2 regions of the Cellulomonas sp. P22 genome follow, and region 2 is predicted to be linked to the other one. Evidence: predicted binding sites of a transcription regulator. Region 2 holds the regulator's gene; the other holds the start of a gene.
What was found. The regulator HspR, encoded in region 2, represses chaperone genes until heat shock. The targets are predictions, from matches to a motif close to AAGTTGAGTCNNNNNGACTCAACTT.
Positions count from the first base shown of each region.

Region 1: a site for HspR is predicted at 1,795-1,819, ahead of clpB (ATP-dependent chaperone ClpB). Genes of this name have one in related genera too.

Region 1 covers NZ_JBISBW010000008.1:126,088-130,498, forward strand. Annotated here, with positions in the region: gene ACGIF2_RS11505 (alpha/beta hydrolase) at 1-760, opposite strand, end outside; gene ACGIF2_RS11510 (LppM family (lipo)protein) at 967-1,728, opposite strand; gene clpB (ATP-dependent chaperone ClpB) at 1,880-4,411, shown strand, end outside.
Region 2 covers NZ_JBISBW010000007.1:230,531-234,941, reverse strand. Annotated here, with positions in the region: gene dnaK (molecular chaperone DnaK) at 1-831, shown strand, start outside; gene ACGIF2_RS10065 (nucleotide exchange factor GrpE) at 828-1,475, shown strand; gene ACGIF2_RS10060 (DnaJ C-terminal domain-containing protein) at 1,526-2,536, shown strand; gene ACGIF2_RS10055 (heat shock protein transcriptional repressor HspR) at 2,581-3,018, shown strand; gene ACGIF2_RS10050 (hypothetical protein) at 3,047-3,487, opposite strand; gene ACGIF2_RS10045 (ATP-binding cassette domain-containing protein) at 3,673-4,411, shown strand, end outside.

The DNA.
Region 1 (4,411 bases), on a different contig from region 2:
CCGAGGCGAGCACCAGCACCGGGCAGTCGATCTCGAGCCCGCGCGCGACCCGTGCGTGGCCCCGGCGCACCGTGCGCAGCCAGCCCGCCCGCACCGAGAACCCCGCGTGCGGCTTCCACGTCAGGTCGTAGTCCCACTCGCCGCCCGTGCCGACGTGCAGCGCGGGGCCGTAGAAGCCCCCGAGCCGGCCCACCACGAGGCGCGGTGCGAACCGTCCCACCACGTCGATCAACGGTGTCACGACGGCCCGCACGAACCACGGGCCGCGCAGGTCGAGCCACGGGCTGTTGAGCACCACGGCGTCCACGACCCCTGCACCCCGTCGCGCGTCGGCCCACAGCGCCGCGACGAGGCCCCCCAGGGAGTGGCCCAGCAGCACGATCTCGTCGTGGTCGGCGAGCAGGATCCGCGCGGCCGCGTCGAGCTCCTCGGCGTACACCGACAGGTCGGTCACGTAGTTGGGCTCCTGCCACGGCCGCAGCGAGCGGCCGTAGCCGCGCAGGTCGAGCGCGTAGAAGTCCTCGCCGTGCGCGGCGAACGCGTCACCGACGTGGCGCTGGAAGAAGTAGTCCACGAACCCGTGCACGTAGAGCAGCGCGCGGCGCGGTGCGGGTCGCCCGACGTCGGGGGTCCGGTGCACGAGCGTCGCGACGGCCTCGCCCTGCGCGTCGGGGCGCAACGGGATCGTGCGGGCCGTCCAGCCCGCACCGAGGATGTCGGGGGCGTCCCGAAGGTCGGGGGTCAGCGCGTCGTCGAGCATCTCGCGATCGTCGCACGGCCCGCCGTTGCCGACCACCAGCACGGGGCGGACGCTGGGAGCGGAAGGCGGACGCCAGCGCGCGGGGGGGCGCCCGGCGCAGGGGCCGTCGAGGTGAGGGGTCGGGGCGTGGACACGACGGCAGACCCGTCGAGGGTGAGCGGTGGCCGCGGACGCGGTGGTGGCGTCGGACGTGCGCCGCCCCGAGGTCAGTCGGGCGCGGTGACGTCCTGGGTGACGTCCTGCAGGTCCGCATCGGGCGACGCCGTCGGGGGAGTGGTGCGCGACGCCTCCGCGACCGCCCGGCGCCGTCGCTCGGCCAGGGTCGCCAGCAGGGTGGCCAGCCCGGCGACGCCCGCACCGAGCCACACCCAGCCAGGTGTCGAGCGCATCGTCGGGGCGCCGGGGGTCGCCGATCCGCGGGCCTCGAGCGTGAGGCGGTCGCCGTACACCGCGTGCCACGTCACGGTGCGGCCGGACAGGTCGCCGTTGTGCTCGCGCACGCCCCCGGGGAACGTCACGGCCACCCGCACGTCCAGGTCGTCGAGGTCCACGTCGTCCGCCCCCTCGCCGGCGGCGGCCCCGGCGGACTCCTGCGAGACGTCGATCGACCCCGCGACCACGAACTCGTCGCCCACGCGCGTGATCTGCACCGAGGCGCCGTCGCCGCCGAACGTGTCGAGCGCGCCGTTCTCGATCGTGACCTGCCGGCCCACGAAGCCGTCCTCGACGAAGGGCTCGCTGGTCGTGCCCGGAGCGTCCGCGGCAAGGGCGGGCAGCTCGAGCGAGTCGACCAGGTCCTCGGCAGAGAGGCCCGAGCGCTCGGCGAACGCCTCGGAGACGGCGAACGTCAGCGTGCCCGAGAGCGTGTCGTCGGGGTGCAGGGTCGCCGCGAGGTCGACCCGCACGCACCCGGCGAGGCCGAGCGTCACGAGGGCCACGAGCGCGACGGCAGCGGTGCGTCGGGGCATGGCCCACACCCTGGCACCGCCAGGACCCGGGCGGAAGGGGCATCCCCGGCCCGAGCGCGCCCATCAGTGTTGAGTCGACTAGGCTCAACTTCAGTCGAGGGGCTGCGGGCACGCCGCAGCGACAGCACCCACCCGTGGCACCGGAGGAACGATGGACGCCAAGTTCACCACCAAGGCTCAGGAGGCCCTCGGCGACGCCATCCAGCAGGCGTCGGCCGCCGGCAACCCGCAGCTCGAACCCGCGCACCTGCTCAACGCGCTGCTCACCCAGGAGGGCGGGGTCGCCAACGCGCTGCTCGACGCCGTGGGCGTCGACCGTACGGCGCTCGGCCGATCGGTCCGCGCGACGCTCGTGGGGCTGCCCGCCGCGACCGGGTCGGCCGTCGCGCAGCCCTCCGCGTCGCGCGCCACGGCCGCCGCGCTCCAGGCGGCCCAGGACGAGGCGCGCGCCCTCGGTGACGAGTACGTCTCGACCGAGCACCTGCTCATCGGCGTGGCAGCGGGCCAGAGCAGCGTGGCCGACGCCCTGCGCCAGCAGGGCGCCTCGCGCGAAGGGCTGGTCGCGGCGCTGCCGACCGTGCGCGGCAGCGGGCGGGTCACGAGCCCGAACCCCGAGGGCACCTACAAGGCCCTCGAGCAGTACGGCAACGACCTCACGGCCGCGGCGCGCGACGGCAAGCTCGACCCCGTGATCGGGCGCGACTCCGAGATCCGGCGCGTGGTGCAGGTGCTCTCCCGCCGCACCAAGAACAACCCCGTGCTGATCGGTGAGCCCGGTGTCGGCAAGACGGCGGTCGTCGAAGGGCTCGCCCAGCGCATCGTCGCGGGGGACGTGCCCGAGTCGCTGCGCAACAAGCGGCTCGTGGCCCTCGACCTCGGGGCGATGGTCGCGGGGGCCAAGTACCGCGGCGAGTTCGAGGAACGGCTCAAGGCCGTGCTCGAGGAGATCAAGGGCTCCGACGGCGAGGTCGTCACGTTCATCGACGAGCTGCACACGGTGGTGGGCGCCGGGGCGGCCGAGGGCTCGATGGACGCGGGCAACATGCTCAAGCCGATGCTCGCGCGAGGCGAGCTGCGCATGGTCGGCGCGACCACGCTCGACGAGTACCGCGAGAGCATCGAGAAGGACCCGGCCCTCGAGCGCCGCTTCCAGCAGGTGTTCGTGGGGGAGCCGAGCGTCGAGGACACGATCGCGATCCTGCGCGGGCTCAAGGAGCGCTACGAGGCGCACCACAAGGTGACGATCTCCGACGCCGCGCTGGTCGCGGCCGCGGCGCTGTCGAACCGGTACATCCCCGGGCGTCAGCTGCCCGACAAGGCCATCGACCTGGTCGACGAGGCCGCGAGCCGGCTGCGCATGGAGCTCGACTCCTCACCGATCGAGATCGACGTGCTGCGTCGGGCCGTCGACCGGCTGACCATGGAGGAGCTCACGCTCGCGAACGCGGACGACGACGCCTCGCGCGAACGGCTCGAGAAGATCCGCGCCGACCTCGCCGACCGCCGCGAGGAGCTCGCGAGCCTCACCGCGCGGTGGGAGAAGGAGAAGGCCGGCCACAACCTCGTCGGCGACCTCAAGGCCCGCCTCGACGAGCTGCGCAGCGCGGCCGAGCGTGCCGAGCGTGAGGGTGACCTCGCGGCCGCCGGGCGCCTGCTCTACGGCGAGATCCCCGCCGTGCAGAAGGAGATCGAGGAGGCCGAGCGCCACGAGCAGGAGGTCAGCGACGAGGACGGCGACGGGCCCGCGCACGCGCCGATGATCGCGGAGAAGGTGGGCCCCGACGAGGTCGCCGAGGTCGTCTCGGCGTGGACCGGCATCCCCGCGGGCCGGCTGCTCGAGGGCGAGAGCGCCAAGCTCCTGCGCATGGAGGACGTGCTGGGCGACCGGATCATCGGGCAGAGGCAGGCCGTCGAGGCCGTGTCCGACGCGGTGCGCCGGGCCCGCGCGGGCGTCTCGGACCCCGACCGACCCACCGGGTCGTTCCTGTTCCTGGGGCCCACGGGCGTCGGCAAGACCGAGCTCGCCAAGGCGCTCGCGGACTTCCTGTTCGACGACGAGCGCGCCATGGTCCGCATCGACATGTCGGAGTACTCCGAGAAGCACTCGGTGGCCCGGCTCGTCGGGGCGCCCCCCGGGTACGTGGGCTACGAGGAGGGCGGCCAGCTCACCGAGGCGGTGCGGCGCCGGCCCTACTCGGTGGTGCTGCTCGACGAGGTCGAGAAGGCCAACCCGGAGATCTTCGACATCCTGCTGCAGGTGCTCGACGACGGTCGCCTGACCGACGGGCAGGGTCGCACCGTCGACTTCCGCAACGTCATCCTCATCCTCACCTCGAACCTGGGCTCGCAGTTCCTCGCGGACCAGACGCTCGACGACGAGGCCAAGCGCGAGGCCGTGATGACCGCGGTGCGCAGCGCGTTCAAGCCCGAGTTCCTCAACCGGCTCGACGACGTGGTGATGTTCCACGCGCTGAGCCTCGAGGACATCGGGCACATCGTGGACCTGCAGGTCGCGAACCTCGGCGCACGGCTCGCGGACCGGCGTCTGACGCTCGACGTGACGGACGCCGCGAAGGAGTGGCTCGCGATCGAGGGGTACGACCCGGCGTACGGCGCTCGTCCGCTGCGCCGGCTCGTGCAGAAGGAGATCGGCGACCAGCTCGCGCGGATGCTGCTCTCGGGC
Region 2 (4,411 bases):
GTCGTCGCGATCGGCGCCGCGCTCCAGGCCGGTGTCATCAAGGGTGAGCGCAAGGACGTGCTGCTCATCGACGTCACCCCCCTGAGCCTCGGCATCGAGACCAAGGGCGGCGTGATGACCAAGCTCATCGAGCGCAACACGGCCATCCCGACCAAGCGCTCGGAGATCTTCTCCACGGCCGAGGACAACCAGCCGTCGGTGCTCATCCAGGTCTTCCAGGGCGAGCGCGAGTTCGCCCGCGACAACAAGCCGCTCGGCACGTTCGAGCTCACCGGCATCGCCCCGGCCCCGCGCGGGGTCCCGCAGATCGAGGTCACGTTCGACATCGACGCGAACGGCATCGTGCACGTCTCCGCGAAGGACCGCGGCACGGGCAAGGAGCAGTCGATGACGATCACCGGCGGCTCGGCGCTGCCGAAGGACGAGATCGACCGCATGGTCAAGGAGGCCGAGGAGCACGCCGCGCAGGACAAGGCGCGCCGTGAGGAGGCCGAGACCCGCAACTCCGCCGAGCAGCTCGTCTACTCGACCGAGAAGCTGCTCGCCGACAACGGCGACAAGCTGTCCGACGACGTCAAGACCGAGGTCCAGTCCGCGATCGACGAGCTCAAGACCGCGCTCGAGGGCGAGGACGTCTCGGCCGTCAAGGCCAAGCACGAGCAGCTCGTCACGGCCGGCCAGAAGATCGGCGAGGCGCTGTACTCGTCCGACCAGGCCGGCGCGGCCGCCGGTGCCGGCGCGGCGGGCGAGGCCCCGTCCGACAGCTCCTCGGCCGCGAGCGACGAGGACGTCGTCGACGCGGAGATCGTGGACGAGGACGAGTCCAAGTGAGCGAGCACGAGGCCCACGCCGGGGGAGAGGGTCAGCCCGACTCCTCCGGCGAGGGCGCGCCCCGGTTCACCGACAAGCGGCGCGTCGACCCCGAGACGGGTCAGGTGCGCGAGCCCCACGAGCCCCAGGAGGGCGGCGAGCACGACCCGCTCGCGGGGCTCGACGCCGAGGCCGACGCGCACACGGTCGAGGCGCTCGTCGCGGCCGAGGCCCTCGCGGCCGAACGCCTCGAGGAGCTCCAGCGCGCGAACGCGGCGTACTACAACGTCGAGCAGCAGTACTCGAACTACGTCAAGCGCTCCAAGGCCGAGGCGGCCGTCGCCCGGGACCGCGGGGTCGCCGAGGTGGCCGAGTCGCTCATCTCGGTGCTCGACGACATCGAGCTCGCGCGTCAGCACGGCGACCTGACCGGTCCGTTCCTGTCGATCTCGGAGAAGCTCGAGAGCACGCTGAGCCGGTTCGGCATCGTCCGCTACGGGGCCGTCGGGGAGGTCTTCGACCCGAACGTGCACGAGGCGCTCATGCACTCCCACTCGGCCGAGGTCAGCGAGCCGACCGTCTCCAACGTCCTGCAGCCCGGGTACCGGGCGGGTGACCGCATCCTGCGGGCCGCCCGCGTGGCGGTCGTCGACCCGGATGCCTGAGTCGCCGCGCAGCGGCGCACCGGGCGCACGATGAGCGGGAGGGAGGCGCCGTGAGCGGCCAGGACTGGCTCGAGAAGGACTACTACGCCGTGCTCGGCGTCCCCAAAGGGGCCGACCAGGCGGAGATCAAGAAGGCGTACCGCAAGCTCGCCCGCAAGATGCACCCGGACCACAACCCGGGTGACGCGAGCGCCGAGGCGAAGTTCAAGGAGGTCGGAGAGGCCTACTCGGTCCTCTCCGACCCCGAGCAGCGCCAGCAGTACGACCAGCTGCGGGCCATGGCCACCGGCACCCGCTTCTCGGGTGCCGGTGGTGGCCGTGGCGGTGGTGCGGGCTTCGAGGACCTCTTCGGGGGCGGCTTCGGTGGCGGTGGCCAGCGCGTGCGCTTCTCGACGGGCGGTCGCGGTGGCGGCGGCCAGGAGATGCCCGAGGGCTTCGAGGACATCCTCGGGGGCCTGTTCGGCGGGGGTGGCGGCGGCTTCGGCGGCTTCGGCGGGGGCGCACGCGGCCCCCGCCCGGGCGCCGACCTCGAGGCCGTCACCACCCTGCCGTTCCGGCAGGCCACCGAGGGGTCGACGATCTCGCTCAACGTCGAGGGCCGCACCGTGAACGCCCGCATCCCCGCGGGCGTGCACGACGGCCAGAAGATCCGGCTGCGCGGCAAGGGCCGGCCCGGCGAGAACGGCGGCCCCGCCGGCGACCTCGTCGTGACGGTCCGCGTGACCGCGCACCCCGTGTTCACGCTCGAGGCCAACAACCTGCGTGTGACCGTGCCCGTCTCGTTCGACGAGGCGGCGCTCGGGGCGCAGATCGACGTCCCGACGCTCGACGGGTCGTCCGTGCGGGTCAAGGTCCCCGCGGGCACCCCCTCGGGGCGCACCCTGCGCGTCAAGGGACGCGGCATCACCACGACCAAGGGCACGGGCGACCTGCTCGTGACCGTGCAGGTCGTCGTGCCGCAGAAGCTCGCGGGCGACGCGAAGCAGGCGGTCGAGGCGTTCGCCGCGGCGACGTCGGGCGAGGACGTGCGTGCCGACCTCAAGGTGCGTGCGCAGGCATGATCACCAGGACCACCGGAACCACCTGAGGGGCGGAGGGGCGAGACATGCTGGCGGACGACGCGAAGGTGTACGTGATCTCGGTCGCGGCCGAGCTCGCGGGCATGCACCCGCAGACGCTGCGGCAGTACGACCGGCTGGGCATCGTCTCGCCCCGACGCACCCGGGGCCGTGGTCGCCGCTACTCGTGGCGGGACATCGAGCAGCTCCGCGAGGTGCAGCGCCTCTCGCAGGACGAGGGGGTCAACCTCGCGGGCATCAAGCGCATCCTCGACCTCGAGTCGGAGGTCGAGCGGCTCACCGAGCAGGTCGAGTACCTGCGCTCGTTCGCCGAGCCGGGCCGGCGGGTCTTCACCGCCGGCCCCACGGGCGACGTCATCGCTGTGCGCCGCGGTCAGCGGGCCCGCGTCGGGGAGCAGCGCAGCACCGGCGGGGCCATCGTCCTGTGGCGCCCGAGCCGGCGCACGGACATCACCTACCGCTGACCCGCCGCGCGGCCCGCCGCGCCCCCGGTCAGTCGAGGGGCTCGGTCCAGAGGTAGACGTGCAGGTCCTCGCGCTGGGCGGTGGTGGCCACGTCGACGATGTCGGCGAGCATCACCGCGAGCTCCTCAGCGGTCGCGTCGAGCTCGCCGGTCGCGGCCCACCGGGCGGCGATGTCGGTCAGGGCGTCGGGCTCCTCGGTGCGGCCGATCTCCGCGAGCAGCTCCACCAGGAACGGCGGCAGCTCGGCGAGGTTCTCGTGGTCCAGGTCGACCTCCTCGAGCTCGAGGTCGCCCGTGCCGAAGCGCACCACCTCGGCGGCGATCTCCCCGAGGGTCTCGAGGTCGCCCGGGGTGATCGCGGTGAGCTCGACGTGCGCCCGGGCGTCGGGCACCTCGCCGGCGTCGAGCGCTGCGGTGCGGGCGAGGGCGGACGAGTGGTCTGCTGCGAACAGCTCGCTGAGATCGGCCATGGGCCCACTCTGGCACCTCGCCGCGGGCGGGCACGTCGATCGCTGCGGCGCGTCCGGGAGGTCCGTTCGGGTGATGTCGCGCACAGGTCTGCGGGACTCGTCGGGCGCAGCTGGCTACCGCCCGTGTCAGGGCGCTGTCAGGTGGTGTCGGCGCGCTGTCGCCGGCCCCGTCGAGGCTCGTCGTCATGAGCCGATCCGACCTGATCATCGAGGCGCAAGGCCTCACCAAGTCCTTCGGGCAGACCCACGCCCTGCGTGGGATCGACCTGTCCGTCGCACGTGGACGCATCCTGGGAGTCCTGGGCCCCAACGGGGCCGGGAAGACGACCGCCGTCCGCATCCTCGCGACACTGCTCGAACCCGACGCGGGTGTGGCACGCGTCGGCGGGTACGACGTCGTCCGCCAGGCGAGCCGCGTCCGGCAGATCGTGGGCCTGACCGGGCAGTACGCGTCGGTCGACGAGGACCTGTCCGGGCGGCAGAACCTGGTGCTGTTCGGGCGCATGCTCGACCTGCGACCGCCGCAGGCCCGGGACCGTGCGGCCGAGCTGCTCGAGTGGTTCGACCTGACCGAGAGCGCCGACCGCGTGGTCAAGACCTACTCGGGGGGCATGCGCCGCCGCCTCGACCTGGCCGCGAGCCTCGTCGGTCGCCCTCAGGTCGTCTTCCTCGACGAGCCCACGACCGGGCTCGACCCGACCAAGCGCGAGGACATGTGGGGGGTCGTCCGCTCGCTCGTCGCGGAAGGGTCGACCGTCCTGCTGACCACGCAGTACCTGGACGAGGCGGACGCCCTCGCCGACGAGATCACCGTGATCGACCACGGCCGCGTGATCGCGCACGACACCCCCGACGGCCTCAAGCGGGTCGTCGGCGGCCAGACGCTCACGGTCCGACCGCTCGACGCGGCCCGGCTCCCGGAGG